Regions from separate parts of the Rouxiella sp. WC2420 genome, predicted to be linked through region 1. Evidence: predicted binding sites of a transcription regulator. Region 1 holds the regulator's gene; each other region holds the start of a gene.
The links. The regulator PurR, encoded in region 1, represses purine synthesis genes. The targets are predictions, from matches to a motif close to CANGCAAACGTTTGCNTG.
Positions count from the first base shown of each region.

Region 2: purT (formate-dependent phosphoribosylglycinamide formyltransferase) is a predicted target of PurR. The motif match lies at 3,695-3,712, and genes of this name have one in related genera.
Region 3: purM (phosphoribosylformylglycinamidine cyclo-ligase) is a predicted target of PurR. The motif match lies at 3,128-3,145, and genes of this name have one in related genera.
Region 4: AB3G37_RS17390 (amino acid aminotransferase) is a predicted target of PurR. The motif match lies at 3,547-3,564, and genes of this name have one in related genera.

Region 1 is NZ_CP165628.1:3,410,604-3,416,051, forward strand. Features, by position in the region: gene rnt (ribonuclease T) at 1-509, shown strand, start outside; gene AB3G37_RS15740 (Grx4 family monothiol glutaredoxin) at 700-1,047, opposite strand; gene AB3G37_RS15745 (C40 family peptidase) at 1,465-2,376, shown strand; gene purR (HTH-type transcriptional repressor PurR) at 2,765-3,790, shown strand; gene punR (DNA-binding transcriptional activator PunR) at 3,836-4,738, opposite strand; gene punC (purine nucleoside transporter PunC) at 4,908-5,448, shown strand, end outside.
Region 2 is NZ_CP165628.1:3,517,565-3,523,012, forward strand. Features, by position in the region: gene AB3G37_RS16260 (S9 family peptidase) at 1-1,699, opposite strand, end outside; gene dbpA (ATP-dependent RNA helicase DbpA) at 1,754-3,136, opposite strand; gene cspC (cold shock-like protein CspC) at 3,389-3,598, opposite strand; gene purT (formate-dependent phosphoribosylglycinamide formyltransferase) at 3,862-5,040, shown strand; gene AB3G37_RS16280 (YoaH family protein) at 5,129-5,308, opposite strand; gene pabB (aminodeoxychorismate synthase component 1) at 5,448-5,448, shown strand, end outside.
Region 3 is NZ_CP165628.1:1,295,299-1,300,746, forward strand. Features, by position in the region: gene speG (spermidine N1-acetyltransferase) at 1-506, opposite strand, end outside; gene purN (phosphoribosylglycinamide formyltransferase) at 801-1,439, opposite strand; gene purM (phosphoribosylformylglycinamidine cyclo-ligase) at 2,024-3,061, opposite strand; gene upp (uracil phosphoribosyltransferase) at 3,316-3,942, shown strand; gene uraA (uracil permease) at 4,128-5,420, shown strand.
Region 4 is NZ_CP165628.1:3,732,034-3,737,481, reverse strand. Features, by position in the region: gene ldtD (L,D-transpeptidase) at 1-573, shown strand, start outside; gene AB3G37_RS17400 (YcbK family protein) at 771-1,325, shown strand; gene AB3G37_RS17395 (MBL fold metallo-hydrolase) at 1,483-2,130, shown strand; gene AB3G37_RS17390 (amino acid aminotransferase) at 2,292-3,482, opposite strand; gene AB3G37_RS17385 (porin) at 3,771-4,853, opposite strand; gene asnS (asparagine--tRNA ligase) at 5,154-5,448, opposite strand, start outside.

The sequences.
Region 1 (5,448 bases):
TGCAAAACGATGAAACGCTGCATTTTCACGTCGAACCGTTTGAGGGATCGATACTTCATCCGGAAGCGCTGGCGTTCAACGGTATTGATCCGACCAACCCCCTGCGCGGCGCTGTCAGCGAATATGACGCGCTACATGCCATTTTTAAGGCGATTCGCAAGGGGATGAAAGAACAGGATTGCAACCGAGCCATTATCGTTGCGCACAATGCTAATTTCGATCACAGTTTTATGATGGCGGCGGCAGAGCGTGCAGGCCTCAAGCGTAACCCGTTCCATCCGTTCGCCACGTTCGATACTGCCGCGCTGAGCGGGCTGGTGCTTGGTCAAACGGTGTTGGCGAAAGCGTGTATCAGCGCCGGGATGACCTTTGACAGCTCACAGGCGCACTCGGCACTGTATGATACCGAGCAAACGGCACATCTGTTTTGTGAATTGGTGAATCGTTGGAAACGTCTGGGCGGCTGGCCTTTGCCTATTGCCGAAGATGAGAACGAAGAGTCAAAATAAGCATTACTGCCGTTTTAGGAGGCAACTGACATAAAAAAAGAGCGGCTAACTGAGCCGCTCTTTCTATTTATCTTTATACGCCGATTAAAACTAAACTACACGCCGATGTAAACTACACGCCGATGTAAACTACTTTAGCCCGGAGAGAATCTACGCAGGGTAGAACTAGCCTCGACGTATAATCAAGCCATTACTCAGGCTGTTCTTCCTGAGACTTATATTTTTCAGCCGTTTCTTTGATCAGCTGCTGCAATTCGCCACGCTGATACATTTCAATCACGATATCACAACCGCCGACCAGCTCACCGTCAACCCACAGCTGTGGGAAAGTAGGCCAGTTGGCAAATTTTGGCATCTCGGCACGGATATCCGGATTTAGCAGAATATCAACATATGCGAAACGCTCACCACAGGCAGAAAGTGCCTGCACGGCCTGAGCAGAGAAACCGCAGCTTGGCAGTTTTGGAGAGCCCTTCATATAAAGAAGAATTGGGTTCTCGGAAACTTGCTGTTGGATCTTTTCAATAGTAGTGGTCATTTTATTGCTTCCTCAAGCCAGTAATTGGCTGTCACGGTCATTACTTATTTAATAAAAACACCAATTTTTATAGGGTTTTTATGTCTTAAACGGATGCATCGCTCTAATGTCAGTGATAGTATCCCTGATTGTTAAAACAGTGCAAAAATAAAGATGCATATAGAATAACATTTTTGTTCTGTGACTTTAACCCACTCGATCATTTAAGGATCTTTTGAATGATGTGAGTTTAACCCTATGAATATTGGTTAATTTTACAGCGCCATAGCTTAAAAAACGCGCTGAAAAAAAGTTATTAACTTTTACTCACAATATGAATTAGAATCGAAGCAATTCGTGCTGTTTTGTCTCCCGCTTTTGGGGAATACTGGGACATCTTTAGATGTTTAACTTCGGCCTAATATTGGTAGCGACGCCATGCGTTTAATGTTTACGCTTTTTGTGCTGCTGTTTACCCAGCTTTTTTTGAATTTGGCGCATGCTTCGCCAACGAATCGTGTTTCTGCTCAACAGGCAGAAAAGCACGTTAGTCAGGCAAAACCTGATGAGCGACGAAAGCGAAAAGTTGTAGCCAGAAGCAATAAAAAGTCAAAAATTGTTCCGGTCAAAGAACAATCAAAAGCCAAAGAACATAGCAAGACCAAAGAACCTGTTCATGCCAAAGCCGCGGTTGAGCACAAGCACCCTACCAGCACTAAGTTGGTGCGACGAAAGAACGAAAAACCGGTAGCAGCCCGACTTGCAAGTCACAAAACTGAAAAGCCGAAAAAAGAAATAACATCAATTACCCGTTCTCTTGCCACCACATCTAATGTGGTTTGTGCGAAAGACGGAAAAAAAGCTTACGGGCGACATCGTAAGCACCAGGCAAAAGCCGATACTTGCGCCCCCCTTACACTAAGCGCGGCACACAAGAAAAAGTATCTACATGCCAAAGAAACCGCGATGAACAAGCTGATGCACCAAGTTGGCAAACCTTATCGCTGGGGTGGAACCTCACCGAGTACCGGTTTCGACTGTAGTGGCCTGGTTTATTATGCCTACAAAGATTTGATGCGCATTAAAATGCCTCGCACCGCCAATGAAATGTACCATTTGCGCGACGCGGCCCCGATACAACGTGGTGAGCTTGAGTCAGGCGATCTGGTGTTCTTCAGAATTACCAAACGCGGCGCAGCAGATCACGTAGGTGTTTATCTCGGAAACGGTAAGTTTATTCAGTCACCGCGTACCGGAGAAGACATCAAAATCAGTTATCTGGCAGATAACTACTGGCAAGATCACTATGTAGGTGCACGCCGCGTAATGACGCCAAAAACGATTCGTTAAATAATGATTTCTCGCTTAACACCTGTGAATAGCATTTAACGAATGGTTTAAATTTAACGCCGTCGGCGGAATAGATAAAATAGTCAAGGGCGATTTCTGCGATAAGAAATCGCCCTTTTTGTTTCCTCATTCCCTCATTTAAGCCATTCAATGCGCTGAGTTAAGGCGAAAACACAAATTTGGCTTCCCCTTTTTTAAGATATAAGAGAAAATTAGCGGTTACCACGCTGTGTGCCCGGCCGTAGTTGACCGACGCTTCTTTCAGGCCCTCCTGGAACCATCCAACGATTTGACTGCATAAAATGATTTACGCAGTTGAATGCACGCAGGCAAACGATTAACAAAAAACTAACGTGCTGGAAAGGGTTAGTTCAGGAGTGATTTTTACATGGCCACGATCAAAGATGTCGCTAAGCGCGCAGGTGTTTCGACTACAACCGTGTCGCACGTCATCAATAAAACCCGTTTCGTCGCCGAAGAAACCAAAGCTGCAGTCCGCGCAGCCATTAAAGATTTGCACTATTCCCCGAGTGCCGTAGCGCGCAGTCTGAAGGTTAATAATACAAAAACCATTGGACTGCTGGCGACCTCAAGCGAAGCGCCCTACTTTGCAGAAGTTATTGAGGCTGTAGAGAACAGCTGCTTCGCCAAAGGCTATACGCTTATCTTATGTAATTCGCACAATGATCTGGAAAAACAGAAAGCCTATCTACAGATGCTGGCGCAAAAGCGCGTCGATGGCCTGCTGGTAATGTGTGCTGAATACCCGGATGAACTGCTGGCAATGTTAGAAGAGTACCGCTCGATCCCGATGGTCGTTATGGACTGGGGCGAAGCACAGAATGACTTCACTGACTCAATTATCGATAACGCCTTTGCGGGGGGGTATCTTGCTGGCCGCTATCTTATCGAACGCGGTCATCGTGACATTGGCGCGATCCCGGGACAACTGAACCGCAACACCGGCGGCGGTCGTTATCGTGGTTTCTTGAAAGCATTGAGCGAAGCGAATATTCCAGTTCGCGATGAATGGGTCGTGCAGGGTGATTTTGAACCAGAATCTGGCTATCAGGCAATGCAACAGATTCTCAATCAGAAACAGCGACCTACTGCCGTATTCTGCGGCGGTGACGTAATGGCGATGGGCGCAATCTGCGCTGCCGATGAAATGGGCCTGCGCGTTCCGCAAGATATCTCGGTGATGGGTTACGATAACCTGCGAAACGCGCGTTATTTCTCTCCGGCACTGACTACGGTTCATCAGCCGAAAGAGCGTCTGGGCGAAATGGCCTTTACTATGCTGCTCGACCGCATTATCAGCAAACGCGAAGTTCAGCAGACTATCGAAGTCAAACCGAAACTGGTTGAAAGGCGCTCGGTTGCCGATGGTCCATTCCGCGACTATCGCCGTTAATTTCTGCCCTGCAATTAAAACACGTCTGCTCTTACAGGCGTGTTTTTACCTCAACCACTCCTGATTCAACGTTTCACTGTCACCTAAATAATTGAGCAGCCAGTCCAGCGCAGGCGAGTGATTTTTCTGGTCCCAAGTCAGGCAGCAAGGGCTCTCGGGGAAACTGTTAGCCAATTTCAACACCGCCAGCTTGTTCTCGGTGATTTCCCTTTCTACCATGTGCACTGGCAGCATGCCGACACACAGCCCCTCGCATAAGCAGTCAATCGCACAGGTCCAGTCAGGCACCACTAGCCGCCGCTGATTGTCCAGTGTCCAGGTATCGCGTTTAGGCAAGTTTCTTGAGGTATCTTCAATACATAGCGCAGGGTAAGGTCTTAATGCTTCGTCGTCCAGAGCCTGCTGCTGCTCGGCCAAAGGATGTTTTGCGCTGACCACACAGTGCCACGGCAGTGTCCCCATGTCGCGGAAACTGAAACGGCCGCCAACCGGCACTGCGCTAGTGGCTCCAATAGCGACGTCCGCACGATCGTCTGCCAGCGCGTCCCAAACCCCGTTAAATACTTCGCCCTGAATCTGCAGTTCTGTATCGGGAAAAGCGCGATAGAAATCGACCACCAGCTGCCTGACTCGGCGCGGCTTGACGATACGGTCAACGGCAACCCGCAGCTGCCCGCTCCAGCCATTGGCCACCTGCTGGCATTGACGCCTGGTGGATAGCATTTTTTTGATAAGTATGCGAGCTTCATCAACAAAAAGCCGACCCGCAGGTGTCAACTCTACATCACGATGGCGTCTGTGAAACAGAGGCACGGCCAGCCATTCCTCCAACTGCCGCACTTGATAACTAATAGCCGATGGAACTCGGTTAAGCTCCTGCGCGGCGGCAGTAAAGCTGCCATTTCTGGCAACGGCGTCCACCACTTCCAGTGAATATTCAGACCACATGCCGCCCTCCTTTCTGCTTGCACATCACTTCACCCTTCTGCTTTCAAATTTTTTAATCGCATAGTGCAAATATTAACGTTTCACAACCACTAAGCCAAGCAGATACACTCCCGTGCTTCAAGTACCCTACGATACTTTTGACTGCTTTTTAGATTAATAAGAGAACATCATGAAACCCTCATTTGGATTTTTACTTTATCTTGCCGGCTTGAGCATGCTTGGCTTTTTAGCCACCGATATGTATTTGCCCGCATTTGGCAGCATGCAGGAAAACCTGGCGACCTCAGCCAGCGCCATAAGCTCAAGCCTGAGCATTTTCCTTGGCGGTTTTGCCGTCGCTCAGCTGTTTTGGGGCCCGTTGTCGGATCGTTTTGGCCGCCGCCCGATCTTGCTGAGCGGGCTGGGCCTGTTCTCAATGAGCTGTCTGGGGATGATTTGGGTACAGAGTAGCGAACTGTTACTGGTGCTGCGTTTTTTACAGGCAGTCGGCGTTTGTGCAGCGGCGGTAAGCTGGCAGGCTCTCGTCGTAGATCGCTACTCTTCTGAGGTAGCCAAGCGCACCTTTGCCAGCATCATGCCGCTGGTGGCGCTCTCTCCAGCTTTGGCCCCGCTAGTCGGCGCCTATGTGCTTAATCATTTCAATTGGCGGGTTATATTTGCCTTGCTGCTGGTGATCGGCGCGCTGCTGCTGTTCTTTACTTTGACATTAA
Region 2 (5,448 bases), 110 kb from region 1:
CAAGCATAGTGGTGACCACATCAACGAATGGTACCTGCGCAACAATACCGTGATAAAGCTCGGGTGCCAGGTTAATCACCGCGCCCATCAACAGGCCGCCCGCGCTGCCGCCCATCGCATAAACTTGTTCGCTGTCGCCATATTGCCGAGAAACCAGCTCACGGGTGACGTCGATAAAGTCATGGAAGGTGTTAAGCTTGTTAAGCAGTTTGCCGTCGTCATACCACTGCTGACCGAGATCGGCACCACCGCGAATATGTGCCAGCGCAAATACGAAACCGCGATCCAGCAGGCTCAAACGGCTGCCGCTGAACCCTGGATCCATGCTGCTGCCATATGATCCGTAAGCATAGATCATTAGCGGGTTGTGCCCAGGCTTAAAGGTATCCTGTCGATAGACCAGTGATACTGGCACCTTCACGCCGTCGCGAGCGCTTACCCACACGCGTTCGCTGCGATAGTTGGCAGAATCAAAATCTTTAACTTCCTGCTGTTTCAGCAGCTTGCGTTCATCAGTATCGAGATCCAACTCAAACAATGAGCTGGCAGTGGTCATGGAAGAGTAACCATAACGCAACTTGGAAGTGTCGGGATCAGGATTGAATGACAGCCAGGTCACATAGGTCGGATCGTCAAACTTCAGCGATTTTTCTTCACCGCTCTGCCAGTGGATTTGACGCAGGTGGGTCAGGCCATCCTGACGTTCTTCGATAACCAGCCAGTCGCGGAACAGGCTGAAACCTTCGAGCATCACCTCGTCGCGCGCAGCGATCAGTGTCTGCCAGCTAGCTTCATCGGCAGTTTCGCTCTTATAAAGGCCAAAGTTTTTACCGTCTTTATTTGAACGGATATAAAAATGACCCAGATAGTGATCGAAGGCGTATTCATGATCTTTGCGACGCGGCACAAACATCACCGGCTCTGCCAGCGGATTATCGGCGTCCAGCAGCAGCACTTCAGACGTCGTGGTGCTGTCGAGATGGATCAGGATATAACGCTCGGAAGTAGTTTTATCCAGCCCGACATAAAATGTGTCGTCTTTTTCTTCGTAGATCAGCACGTCATTGGCCGGATCAGTGCCGACTTCATGGCGATAAACCTGATAAGGCAACAGCGTGGTTTTATGCTTGCGCACATAGAAGATGGTTTTAGAATCGTTGGCCCATTCGGCACTTCCTGAGGTATTACTCAGAACTTCCTCAGACCAGCTGTCATCTTTCAGGTTTTTAACGCGAATATCATACTGGCGTCGTGACAGAAAATCTTCCGCTACCAGCAATTGAGCATTGTCAGGGCTGACATCGAGGCCGCCGAGGGTATAAAACTCACGATCGGCGGCACGTTCGTTGCCATCAATCAGCGTTTGCCAATGCTCGGTTTCGCCTTCCGGCTGGCGGAAGTAAATTGCATATTCGTTGCCCGGCTCATAACGAGTCTGATACCGATAACCGTGTTTCACATAAGGAACGGAGTGGTCCTGCTGCGCAATACGGTCAACCATTTCCTGATACAGTTTTTCACGCAACGCCTGATGCGGTTGCATCGCCTGCTCGGTCCACGCGTTTTCAGCTTGAAGATAATTTAATACGTCTTCATTGCTGCGCTCGTCATCGCGCAGCCAATAATAATCATCTACGCGAGTGTCGCCGTGCACAGTCATCGGAAACGGACGTTTTTCAGCCTTTGGAGGTGTCATCATTGTTGGGTGTTGCTCCTCTCGATTATTTCAGTTCGCGATCGAATACTTTACAGGTTAGCGAAGCAAAACGGCTTTGCAGTTTTTGCCTTTGATCTTGCCTTCCTGCAAACGCTGCAGGGCTTTCTTGGCGCTGTTTTTGCGAATCGCGACGTAGGCGTGGATCGGGAACATATCAATTTTGCCAACTTCAGCGGCGGTCAGGCCAGCATCACCGGTTAATGCACCGAGAATATCGCCAGGACGGATCTTGGCTTTACGGCCACCGTCAATGCACAGGGTCAGCATTTCAGGTTCCAGAGTGGTCGCTGGCGCTGCAAGAGCCTGAGCGGCTGGCTGCCATTTAAAACGCTTATGAGTGTAGTCTTCGAGCGCGTTGACTCGCCCCATTTCCTGCGGCGCAACCAGGCTTATAGCAAGACCGCTGGTTCCGGCACGCCCGGTTCGGCCCACGCGATGCACGTGCACTTCTGGATCAAAAGACAGCTCGTAGTTAATGACCAGACCTAGCTGTTTGATGTCCAAACCGCGGGCGGCGACGTCGGTTGCAACCAGCACGCGGCAGCTGCCGTTGGAGAAACGCACCAGAACGCGGTCGCGATCGCGCTGTTCCAGATCACCGTTCAGCGCCAATACGCTGATGCCTTTGCTGGCCAGTGTGTCGGCCACTTCCTGACAATCGCGCTTGGTATTGCAGAACACCACGCATGACGTTGGCTGATGCTGATACAGCACTGCGGCCAGCAGCGACAAACGGCTGTGGCGATCGGCTTCGATGAATACCTGCTCGATATCGGCAACGTCTTCGTCGCCTTCAATTTCAACATTGAGAGGCTGACGCTGAAACTTGTCGCTGATGCGCTCGATGCCCGCCGGATAAGTTGCGGAAAATAGCAGTGTTTGGCGCGATGGCGGCGTATAGCTCACCACGTCTTCAATATCTTCGCTAAATCCCATATCCAGCATGCGATCGGCTTCATCAAGCACCAGCACTTTCAGCTGATCCAGCTTCAGCGTGCCTTTGCGCAAGTGTTCCTGAATACGGCCTGGAGTACCCACAACGATATGCGGCTGATGAACCAGCGAATCAAGCTGTGGCGCGATCGGCTGACCACCACACAGAGTCAGAATTTTAATGTTCTGGGTAAAACGAGCCAGACGACGCAGCTCTTTGCTGACCTGATCCGCCAGTTCACGCGTTGGGCACAGCACCAGAGACTGGCAGAAAAAATCGCTAACGGTGATTTTATCCAGCAGGCCAATGCCAAAGGCGGCGGTTTTACCACTGCCCGTTTTCGCCTTGGCGCGCACATCCTGCCCGAGCAGAATGGCAGGGAGCGAGGCTTCCTGGATTGGCGTCATTTGGGCGTAACCCAACTCTTCGAGGTTGGAAAGCTGTTCGGATGGCAAAGTCAGTGTGGAGAAAGAATGCGTGCTCAAGGCGATAACTCTTTATGTAAGGCGAATAAAACGAAGCGGCGCAGGATAATCGGCACCATGTAATGGGTTAGATAATAACAGAGAAGGGATAATCGCGCCTTAGCGCTCTACTTTATGCAGCACACTTTTTGCGGCAAATCAGGCCGGCACAAAAAAACCCGCAGCAGAGGCGGGTTTTAGAGAAACGTGATCTTGCATCTTCAGTAGCCGGTAAAAAACTGGCGGTCTGGCTTAAACAAGCCAGCAAACTGATTACAGAGCGATGACGTTGGCAGCAGACGGGCCGCGCGGGCTGTCTTGAATGGTGAATTCTACGTTCTGACCTTCAGCCAGAGTTTTGAAACCATCGCTGTTGATTGCAGAAAAATGTACGAAAACGTCTTTTGAACCATCCGCAGGAGTGATGAAACCGAAGCCTTTGCTCTCGTTAAACCATTTTACCTGACCAGTTAACTTGCTCATTTTACTATCCTTTACTTTTGAAAAAGCACCCGCCTCGATCGCGAATGCCTGACTATTAACGCATATTCATGGCGATCACGCAAATCGACGCCAGTGCGCGCAATCGTTTTCGTAGCAGGATATTTTGCTATATAATGCGCCGAAACAATTCCGGACCCGTCGGAAAAAGGTTTTAAAGCCAAGCACTATTAATCAATAAAATCTTTGATTAATAACAGAATTATTAATTTTAATATCACTGACAAAGAGTTAGGTATCCCGCTATGTTAACCATCGGAACTGCACTGCGCACCGACGCCACCCGCGTCATGTTATTGGGCTCTGGCGAGTTGGGCAAAGAAGTGGCGATCGAATGCCAACGTCTTGGCCTGGAAGTGATCGCGGTCGATCGCTATGCTGACGCGCCTGCGATGCAGGTTGCCCACCGCAGCTTCGTTATCAACATGCTGGATGGTGAAGCGCTGAAGCGGCTGATCGAAAGCGAGCGTCCTGACTATATCGTGCCAGAAATCGAAGCGATCGCCACCAGCATGTTGGTCGAGCTGGAAAAACAGGGCCATAACGTAGTGCCTTGTGCAGAAGCGACTCGCCTGACCATGAACCGTGAAGGTATCCGTCGTCTGGCAGCCGAAACGCTGAAACTGCCAACCTCTACCTACCGTTTTGCCGACGATGAAGCCAGCTTCAAGCAGGCTGTGCAGGAAATCGGTTATCCGTGCATTATCAAGCCGGTAATGAGCTCTTCAGGTAAAGGCCAGAGCCTGATCCGCAGTGAAGAAACGCTGCAGGCAGCATGGGACTATGCCCAGCTGGGCGGCCGTGCTGGCGGTGGCCGAGTGATCGTGGAAGGTTTAGTTAAATTTGATTTTGAGATAACCCTGCTAACTATCAGCGCGGTTGACGGCATTCATTTCTGTGCGCCGATCGGCCATCGTCAGGAAGACGGCGACTACCGAGAATCGTGGCAGCCACAGCAGATGACGGATCTGGCGCTGCAACGTGCGAAAGATATTGCCGAAAGCGTGGTTAAGGCGCTGGGTGGTCACGGCCTGTTTGGCGTTGAACTGTTTGTTTGTGGCGATGAAGTGGTGTTTAGCGAAGTTTCACCACGTCCACACGATACCGGCATGGTGACACTGATTTCTCAGGATCTTTCCGAGTTCGCACTGCACGTCCGCGCTTTCCTGGGCCTGCCTATCGGCACTATCCGCCAGTTCGGTCCATCCGCTTCTGCCGTGATCCTGCCAGAACTGACCAGCAACAACGTTAGCTTCAGCGGCCTTGAACATGCGCTGATCGGGTCTAATCAGGTGCGTTTATTTGGTAAGCCGGAAATCAGCGGCAAACGTCGTTTAGGCGTGGCGCTATCGATTGGTGAAACCATTGAACAGGCCGTTGAAACAGCGATTAAAGCGGCCGCTGCAGTGGTCGTGAAAGGTTAATTTTATCAGTTAGTTAGAAGCGAAATCCTGCTAGCCGTTGCGCATAGTCACTCCTGCGCGCAACGGCCAAAATCCTCAAAACGAGTTATTAGTCGTCTTCATCATCAAAGATAACCGTCACGCGATCACCTTTGTGGGTCTCACGAATTTCAGCGGCAACTGTAGCGATAGCTTCACCGCTGCTCATGCCAGTCTGCATTAATTCATGGATGCGATCTGCGGCTTCTTGCTGCTCTTTATGTGAAAGTGAGGGCATACCGGTGAGCATAAGAGTGTTCCTGTCATTGTTTCGGGCTTAGCCGGGCATTATACGCCTTAATTTGCCGATGACCTACCGGCATCAAATCTATGCTAGGATCGGCAAGTCAGGAACCGCGTTTTCATCGTGTCAGGAACTTTCAAATAAAA
Region 3 (5,448 bases), 2.1 Mb from region 1:
AATTCAGGCTGGAAGATGCACATACGGATCACGCTGCGATATTCGCCATTAACAAAGAACTCGTCTTTTAATTCGGCTTCGACTTCAAATCCTAATTTGTTGTAAATATGGATTGCCTTGTCATTTTCTTTATCGACAATCAGGTACAACTTATAAAGATTGAGTACGGAAAAAGCGTAATCCATTGCCAGACGAGCGGCTTCACTGGCGAAACCTTGCCCCTGATGGTTCGGATCGATAATGATCTGAAATTCAGCCCGGCGGTGAATATGGTTGATCTCAACCAGTTCGACCAGCCCCACGCGGGTATTTTGGAATTCAGTAACAAAACGACGTTCGCTTTGATCATGAATATGCTTGGCGTAAAGATCTTCCAACTCGACATAGGCTTCATAAGGTTCTTCGAACCAGTAGCGCATGACATTGGCGTTGTTATCGAGGCGGTGTACAAACACCAGGTCGTCTTTTTCCAATGGACGGAGTCTGATGCGGCTAGAGCTGAACATACATTTCCTTAATGTTCTATTTAACTTAACGAGTAGTGTTATTGATTTCAGTAAAAACTGTTGGTATCGGCAGGAGTCACTGACTTGCAGAATGTGCTGTCTGGCAGCATAAACAACTATAAAAACGTATTTGACTGAATATTTCACGATTGTAGCGCGTTTTTTAATCTTTTTGTAGCGTGGCGTCGTTGAATCAGTGTTTGGGGAGGGTAACGGAAACAACATTGGCGAAAAGTGGGCAATAAAAAAACCGGCCTGAGCCAGTTTTAAAAGTTTTCAAAGATTAGAAAGCGATTACTCCGCGGCGTATCCCTGAGCAGGCACCGCTTGCCCATCAAGCATCGGTTGACCGTCTTGCAGAGTCAGGCGACCATCAACGAACCAACTGATGACCAGCGGATAAATATTGTGTTCCTGAGTTTGCACGCGCTCGTTGAGATCTTCAGCAGTATCTTCTTCAAATACTGGGACTTTTGCTTGCAAAATAACCGGTCCGCCGTCAAGTTCCCGAGTGACAAAGTGCACTGAGGTACCGTGTTCGGCATCCTGATTGTCGATAGCTTTCTGGTGGGTGTGTAATCCAGGATATTTCGGCAACAGGGAAGGGTGGATGTTTAGCATACGGCCGGCGTAACGATCGACAAACTCGGAGCCAAGAATACGCATATAGCCTGCAAGCACCAACAGATCGGGCTGATAGGCGTCGATCTCTTCAGCAAGTGCCGCATCAAAGGCCGCACGATCGGCATAAGATTTCGGATCTAACGCGTGGGCGGGAATTCCAGCCGCCTGGGCGCGTTCAAGACCATAAGCCGACGCTTTATTGCTGAAAACGGCACTGAGTTTGGCGTTGACTCTTCCCTGCTCGCAGGAATCGATCAACGCCTGAAGGTTGCTTCCTGCACCAGAGATTAAAACTACAATCCTTTTCATTTTACCTTCTTTTACCTTCGCTCTTGACGCTGTAGCGGCGTTAGCTTCACTTGCTCACCCGAATCACTGACCGGTGTCAGCTCATCGGGATTCACTCACTTGCCGCCTTGCTACAGCGCCAATAACTCGGTAAAGGTGCTGTAACGGCGTTACCTTCGCTCTTGACGCTGTAGCGGCGTTAGCTTCACTTGCTCACCCGAATCACTGACCGGTGTCAGCTCATCGGGATTCACTCACTTGCCGCCTTGCTACAGCGCCAATAACTCGGTAAAGGTGCTGTAACGGCGTTACCTTCGCTCTTGACGCTGTAGCGGCGTTAGCTTCACTTGTTCACCCGAATCACTGACCGGTGTCAGCTCATCGGGATTCACTCACTTGCCGCCTTGCTACAGTGCCAATAGCTCGGTAAAGGTGCTGTAACGGCGTTACCTTCGCTCTTGACGCTGTAGCGGCGTTAGCTTCACTTGTTCACCCGAATCACTGACCGGTGTCAGCTCATCGGGATTCACTCACTTGCCGCCTTGCTACAGCGCCAATAATGTAGATAAAACGCTGTAGCCTTTGTATTACTTGATAAAAAGCTATTACTTAATGATAACGCGTTCTTCTGAGTCGGAAGCTTTGATGCTACCGATAACCCAGGCTTTCTCGCCGTTATCATTGAGCAGGGCGATAGCTTCATCAGCCAGCTCCGCCGGCAGTGCGATCAGCATGCCCACGCCGCAGTTGAATGTGCGGTACATTTCGTGGCTGCTGACGTTGCCGTTCTGCTGCAACCAGCCGAACACGTCAGGCCATTTCCAGCTTGCTTCGTCGATGATTGCCTGGGTATTGTCTGGCAAAACGCGAGGAATGTTTTCCCAGAAGCCGCCGCCGGTCAGGTGACAGATTGCATGAACCTCAACGTTTTCAATCAGTTTAAGGATTGATTTCACGTAGATTTTGGTTGGCTCAAGCAGATGATCGGCCAGAGGTTTGCCCGCCAGATCGGTAGTCAAAGGATCGGCCTTGCTGACTTCCAGAATTTTGCGAACCAGCGAGTAGCCGTTTGAGTGCGGGCCGCTCGATGCCAGCGCAACCAGAACGTCGCCGTCCTGAACTTTGCTGCCATCAATAATTTCTGATTTTTCAACTACGCCAACGCAGAAACCTGCAACGTCATAGTCGTCGCCGTGGTACATGCCCGGCATTTCTGCAGTTTCACCACCTACCAGCGAACAGCCAGACTGCAGGCAGCCTTCGGCGATACCGGTGATGACGCTGGCTGCGGTATCCACATCCAGTTTGCCTGTCGCGTAGTAATCCAGGAAGAACAGCGGCTCTGCGCCCTGTACCACCAGATCATTTACACACATAGCGACCAAATCGATACCAATGGTATCGTGGCGTTTTAAATCCATTGCCAGACGCAGCTTGGTGCCAACGCCGTCGGTTCCCGAAACCAGCACGGGTTCACGATATTTTTGCGGCAGCGCGCACAGGGCACCAAAACCACCCAGTCCGCCCATGACTTCAGGACGACGAGTCTGTTTTACTACACCTTTAATGCGGTCTACCAATGCGTTACCTGCATCGATGTCCACACCTGCGTCTTTATAGCTGAGAGAGGTCTTTTCGGTCACTGCGGAATCCCCACGACGTATGCGTTTTGTGGTTGTTGAAAATGGCGCGGGCTAATTCTAACAGCGCAGGCAAACGTTTGCGAGAGGTCTCGTTATGTTTCTCTATCTATACTCAAATTACCCTGAAAAAAGCTTAACCGGTCGCTAACTGCAAATCCATTGATCCGTATCAGTCTATTGGCGCTGGCGTTGAAAATAAAAGGCGTTATAATCACGCGATTTTTTTGGTCAGCAAGCCTTAGGAGAGAGAGAAAATGAAGATCGTTGAAGTGAAACACCCGCTGGTAAAACACAAGCTGGGACTGATGCGTGAAAATGACATCAGCACAAAACGCTTTCGCGAACTGGCTTCTGAGGTAGGTAGCTTACTGACCTATGAAGCAACCGCAGATCTGGAAACCGAAAAAGTGACCATCGAAGGTTGGAACGGTCCGGTTCAGGTTGATCAGATTAAAGGTAAGAAGATAACCGTGGTGCCAATCCTGCGCGCCGGTCTGGGCATGATGGAAGGCGTGCTGGAGCACGTGCCAAGTGCGCGCATCAGCGTTGTTGGTGTTTACCGTGATGAAGAAACGTTACAACCGGTGCCATACTTCCAGAAACTCGCCTCTAATATAGAAGAGCGCATGGCGTTGGTGGTTGACCCGATGCTGGCAACGGGCGGCTCAATGATCGCCACTATCGACCTGTTGAAGAAAGCGGGCTGCCAGAGCATTAAAGTTCTGGTGCTGGTTGCCGCGCCAGAGGGCATTGCTGCGTTGGAAAAAGCGCACCCGGAAGTCGAGCTGTACACTGCCTCTATCGATCAGGGGTTGAACGACAAGGGATATATCATCCCGGGCCTGGGTGATGCAGGCGATAAGATATTTGGTACTAAATAAGCAATAGCCGACTGAGAAGTCGGCTTTTTTTTGATTTTTACTCGTCATACTTCAAGTTGCAGATGCATTGGCCGCGCTCGTTCGCCCCTGTCACATAGTTATCTATGCTCTCTGGGCCTCACAGGCTTGCCGCCTTCCTGTAACTCGAACTATTTAGAGTAAATTTTTGATTATAAGGTAAATTTATGACGCGACGAGTCATTGGGGTAAGCGAACGCCTGCCACTGTTGCAAACAATTCCCCTGAGCTTACAGCACCTTTTTGCCATGTTTGGCGCTACCGTGCTGGTGCCTATTCTTTTTAAAATTAATCCGGCGACGGTGTTGCTGTTCAACGGCATTGGCACCTTGCTGTACCTTTATATCTGTAAAGGCAAAATCCCGGCCTATCTCGGTTCGAGCTTTGCGTTTATTTCTCCGGTATTGCTGTTGTTGCCAATGGGCTACGAGGCGGCGCTGGGCGGATTTATCGTCTGCGGCGTGTTGTTCTGCATCGTCGGGCTTATCGTTAAAAAAGCCGGGATAGGCTGGATCAACGTGATGTTCCCACCTGCGGCGATGGGTGCCATTGTGGCGGTTATCGGCCTTGAATTAGCGGGCGTGGCGGCGAACATGGCCGGATTACTGCCTGCCGATGGCACCTCGGCCGATAGCACCACGGTAACTATCTCCGTGGTGACGCTGGCAGTTACCGTGCTCGGTTCTGTGCTGTTTCGCGGTTTTCTGGCCATTATCCCGATCCTCATCGGCGTGCTGGTCGGTTACGCGCTGTCCTACTTTATGGGCGTGGTAGACGTCTCGGCGATAGAAAAGGCTCACTGGTTTGCCTTGCCGACCTTTTACACCCCGCGTTTCGAGTGGGTAGCAATTCTGACCATTTTGCCAGCCGCCCTGGTGGTTATCGCCGAACACGTCGGGCATTTAGTGGTTACCGCCAACATCGTCAAAAAGGATCTGCTGCGTGACCCCGGTCTGCACCGCTCGATGCTGGCCAATGGTTTGTCTACCGTGCTGTCTGGCTTTTTCGGATCCACGCCAAACACGACTTATGGTGAAAACATCGGCGTCATGGCAATAACCAAGGTCTACAGCACCTGGGTTATCGGCGGCGCGGCAATTTTGGCTATCCTGCTTTCTTGCTGCGGCAAACTGGCAGCTGCCATTCAGGCTGTACCGGTTCCGGTAATGGGCGGCGTTTCCCTGCTGCTTTACGGCGTGATTGGCGCTTCGGGGATCCGTGTGCTTATCGAATCAAAAGTCGATTACAACAAACCAAAGAACCTGATCCTGACTTCGGTTATCTTGATCATCGGCGTTAGTGGCGCCAAAGTTCACATCGGTGCCGCCGAGCTGAAAGGCATGGCGCTGGCAACGGTGGTAGGCGTGTTCCTGAGCCTGCTGTTTAAGCTGTTCGACGTGTTCCGCGGTGAAGAAGAGATCATTGACGTTCCAGACGAGCGCAACCCGCCAACGGTGTGATCCAGGCTTTGTTAAACGATGAGTTTTT
Region 4 (5,448 bases), 320 kb from region 1:
AATGTGCCAACCACTTTGGTGCGTGAAGATATCGTACCTAAAGTGATGCGTGACCCGAGCTATTTGCAAAAACATGGCTTCCAGCTGTTATCTGGTTGGAGCAATGATGCGGAAGTGATTGATCCTTCAACCATCAACTGGAGCATGGTATCACCGGACCACTTCCCGTACCGCGTTCGCCAGGAAGCTGGTTCGATGAGCGCGCTGGGTCGTTACAAATTCAATATGCCAAGCTCGGACGCAATCTATCTTCACGATACGCCAAATCACAATCTGTTCCAGCGCGATGCGCGTGCTCTAAGCTCTGGCTGTGTGCGTGTCAATAAAGCTTCCGAGCTGGCAAATATGCTGCTGCAGGATACGGGTTGGAATGACGCAAGGATCTCTTCAACTGTGCAGGGTGGCAGCACGACATTTGTGCCGATTCGCCATCGCATACCGGTAAAATTGTTCTATCTGACAGCTTGGGTCGCGGAAGATGGTAAGCCTCAATTCCGTACAGATATTTACAATTATGATTCCACAGTGAGATCTGGCGCACAAATCCTGACACAGGCAGAAAAATTGCTTTAATAAATGCAGTAAATTTAACCTGATAAGTGTCTGAAAGACTGACTCGAAATGATTGAATTGGGTGTTATAGGCGATTATGACTGCCTGTACGCCCGGTTGACTCACCAATTCGGTGCGGTTATGGTTGCCAGGGGCCAAGATTTGGCCCTGCGTAATAACCTTCTTTTTTGACATAGCTATCGGGTAATTGACTGTTCATGGACCAAATAGACAAAATTCGTCGTAAATGGCTCGCACTTGGTGGTGCGGCCATGGGCGCAGCGATGCTTCCCCGTGAAGCATTTGCCATGCTTGCCACACCAAGACCCCGTGTTTTGGTGATTAACAACCTCCACACTGGTGAAACCCTCAAAACCGAGTTTTTTGACGGCAAGAAATACAACAGGGATGAGTTGACGCGACTAAATCATTTGTTCCGCGATTATCGCGCTGGCGGCCAGGTCACAAAAATCGATCCTCAACTGTTTGATCACCTCTATCGCTTGCAGGTTGCCCTGGGTACCAATAAGCCGGTACAGCTGGTTTCCGGCTATCGGACCTTAGCGACCAACAATATGTTGCGCAAGCCAGGCAGCGGCGTTGCAAAACACAGTTACCACACGCTGGGAAAGGCCATGGATTTCCATATTCAGGGCGTTGATTTGGCAAATATCCGCAAAGCGGCGTTAAAAATGCGGATGGGTGGTGTAGGATATTATCCACGAAGTGACTTTGTGCACATTGATACCGGACCAAACCGAACCTGGTCCTGATCTTGTGCAAAAATCAGGAAAAAATCATAGTCTTCGTCCTTGAAACTATTGTCAGAAAATAAGTTTTCATCCTAATGAAGTGGTTTAGGCCATTAATTCGCATCGAGAACTGAGGCAATGCTGTAGTTTAGGGGCGAGGGTTATGCGTGGAGAGCCAATGAAATATCATATCATCCCGGTCACGGCATTCAGCCAGAACTGTTCAGTTATCTATTGTCCCCAAACTCAGCAGGCCGCAGTAGTTGATCCCGGCGGTGACGCCGAAAAAATCATCAAAGAAGTCAGCTCGTTGGGTGTGACTGTGACCCAGGTTTTGCTGACCCATGGGCACCTTGATCACGTAGGGGCCGCCGCTGAGATTGCCGCGCATTATCAGGTGCCAATTATTGGCCCGCATAAAGAAGATGCCTTCTTGCTGGAGTCTCTGCCACAGCAGGCAAGGATGTTTGGGCTGGAGGATTGCGCAGCTTTCACGCCAAATCAGTGGCTTGCCGAGGGCGACGTGGTCAAGGTCGGCGAAGAAACTCTGTCTGTTCTTGAATGTCCTGGGCATACTCCGGGTCATATCGTGTTTATCAACGATGCTGCTAGATTCGCTGTCTCAGGGGATGTGATTTTCAGGGGCGGAGTGGGGCGCAGCGATTTTCCACGCGGCAGTCATGAAGATTTAATTAACTCGATCAAAACCAAACTGCTGCCTCTGGGCGATGACATTGTGTTTCTGCCGGGACACGGCCCAATGTCCAATCTAGGCTATGAAAGAAAGACGAATCCGTTCCTGCAGGATGAGCAGCCAGTCTGGTAAAGATTACCCTTAACAATTGAACTGCACTTGCGCGCGCAAACCGCTTAACTGTGTAAGCTCATTCTCAAGCCTGCTGCACTAATGACTTTGCAGAAATTTGTGACTAAAAAAGCCAGCGGGCGATTAACCGGCTGGCTTTTTATTGCTGCTATATCAATAGCTTATAAAACGGCGGCAATGGCTTCACACAGTAGCGCCATGTTGTCCAGCGTGATGCCGGCAACATTGATACGACCAGAATTCACCGCGTAAACACCAAATTCTGAACGCAGGCGCAGAACCTGATCTTTGCTCAGTCCGCTGAACGAGAACATACCGTTCTGTTCAATGATAAAGCTGAAATCCTGGCTGGCGCCTTTCTGCTGCAAAGTAGTGACAAACAGCTCGCGCATGCGGTGAATACGCTGGCGCATATCGCTTAACTCTTGTTCCCACTGCGCACGCAGCGCGGGGTTGCCAAGAATAGTAGCGACTACCGCAGCACCATGCGCCGGTGGGTTGGAGTAGTTGGTGCGAATTACCGATTTCACCTGACTGAAAGCGCGATCGGCAGTTTCAGCGTCGGCAGTTACCAGAGTGAAAGCACCTACGCGCTCGTTATACAGGCCAAAGTTTTTCGAGAACGAGCTGGCAACCAGCAGTTCATGATGTTTGGCAGCAAAGATTCGCAGACCTTGTGCGTCTTCCTCTAGCCCCTTTGCGAAGCCCTGATAGGCGAAGTCGAACAGCGGCAGCCAACCGTTAGCTACGGAAAGTTCTGCCAGTTGTTGCCATTGCGCCACGGTAGGGTCGATACCGGTCGGGTTATGGCAGCAGCCGTGGAACAACACGATATCGCCCGCTTTGGCTTCGCTCAGGCTTTTCAACATGCCGTCAAAATCTAAAGCGTGCTTTTCGGCGTCATAATAATTGTATTCTGCAACTTCCAGGCCAGCGGAAGAAAATACGCCAACGTGGTTTGGCCAGCTTGGATTGCTTATCCAAACGCGTTTGGCGTCGGTCTGGGTGGCAACGAAATCAGCGGCGATACGCAGTGCTCCAGTGCCGCCAGGAGTCTGAGCAGTACGCGCACGCTTGTCGCGAATCAGGGCGCTATCGGCACCAAACAGCAGTTCTTGCGTGCAGTGGGCGAAGTCCGGCAAACCATCGATGCTCAGATAAGTTTTAGTGGTTTCATTCTCCAGCAAGAATTGTTCGGCTTTTTTTACACTGGCGAGAACCGGTGTCTTACCTGTTTCGTCTTTATATACACCAATCCCCAGGTTAATTTTGTCCTGACGAGCGTCAGCGCGGAAAAGATCGGTAAGACCCAGGATAGGATCAGCGGGTGCGGCAGTGATTTTTTCAAACATTGGGTGACTTCCATGGCCTGTTATTAACAGAAATAGGTGTTCAGGTTACCGTCTGAATAGGTCTTTGCCAACCGTTTGCGGCAAAAAGAAAGCAGAGTTGTGAGCGGTCTGTCAGCATTAATTTTACTGATAACGGGTTTTAATTTTCATGATAAAAATAAGTCTGCTAAGGAATCGCACAATCCGGTAAAGGTTTTAACCAAGAAAGGTATTTAATAGCTTTAGACAATAAAAAAGCAGGGCCAAAGCCCTGCTTGATTTGTATCGTTGAATACGACTTAAGCTAGATTAGAACTGGTAAACCAGACCAACAGCAACGATGTCGTCATTCGCCAGACCCAGTGGGTTGTCTTTCTTCAACTGGTTGATTTTGTAGTCAACATAGGTAGACATGTTTTTGTTGAAGTAGTAAGTCGCGCCAACGTCGTAGTATTTGTACAGGTTAGCTGAGCCGATACCTTCGATATCTTTGCCTTTAGACTGAACATAGGCGATAGAAGGGCGCAGGCCAAAGTCGAACTGGTACTGAGCGATAACTTCTGTGGTGATCGCTTTGTTGGCGAAGCCTTGCAGATCGTCGCTCACATCAATGCGGGCTGCATCGCGAGTTTCGGTGTAGAGAGCAGCGATGTAGATGTTGTTGGCATCATACTTAACTGCAGTACCCCAGCTTTTAGCTTTGTTTTTACCGTTGCCGTAAACCAAGTCTTTCTGGCCATCGGTACGGTTGGACTCAGACCAAGAACCTACGATGCCCAGGCCGATTGAAGAGGTGTAAGAGGTTGACAGCGCATAGCCGTCACCGTTTCCACGCAGAATGTCGCCGTTGTCACGGTCGTTTTTGCCCTGGTACTGAACGGCGAAGTCCCAACCGTCTACCAGACCAAAGAAGTTGTTGTTACGGTAAGTTGCTACGCCGGTAGAACGACCAGACAAGTAACCGTCCGAGTAACCAGAGTCGCCGCCGTATTCAGGCATCATATCGGTCCAGCCGATAGTGTCGTACATCAGACCGTAGTTACGACCGTAGTCGAAAGAACCGTATTCATTAAATTTCAGACCAGCGAAGCCCAGACGGGTTTTGTTGCCGCTTTGCGCGTCAGAACCTTCCGAATTATTAGCCTGAATGTTGTATTCCCACTGGCCGTAACCGGTGATGTTGTCATTGATTTTGGTTTCGCCTTTGAAGCCGAAACGCACGTATGACTGATCGCCATCGCTGCCGTCATCGTTAGAGAAATAATGCAATCCGTCGACTTTACCGTACAGATCCAGCTTATTGCCGTCTTTATTATAGATTTCGGCTGCATTAGCTGCGCCAGCAGCTAACAAGGCTGGAATTACCACTGCAAGAATGTTGCGCTTCATCATTTATTATTACCCTCATTGGAGTTATTTGGACACCTTGCCACTGCCTACAATATGTTACGGAACTATTGTTGAAAGTTTGGTGTCTCCTGTATCTGAACGCAGTGTTCCATTGAGGGTGCGCTTAATCTACATCGAAAATGCTACTAAACACCTAAATATGTTTCAGTAAGAAAATTTGTGTTACAAAATATTAAATTTACGGAACTTTGTGACAGGGATCTTGGTTTAAAAATAGCTAAGGCCAGCATTGCTGGCCTTAAATTTGTATCAAAACTTGTTTAATTAATAACTTTTAATTAATTAGAAGGTTGCACTGCGTGGAGTACGTGGGAAAGGAATGACATCGCGCACGTTTTGTACACCAGTAACGTAAGCAACCAGTCGCTCGAAACCGAGGCCAAAGCCTGAATGTGGCACGGTGCCGTAGCGACGCAGATCGCGATACCACCAGTAATCTTCTTTATTAAGCCCCATCTCTTCCAAACGAGCATCCAGAACATCCAGGCGTTCTTCACGCTGAGAACCGCCGATTATCTCGCCAATTCCCGGTGCCAATACGTCCATCGCGGCGACGGTTTTGCCGTCTTCGTTCATA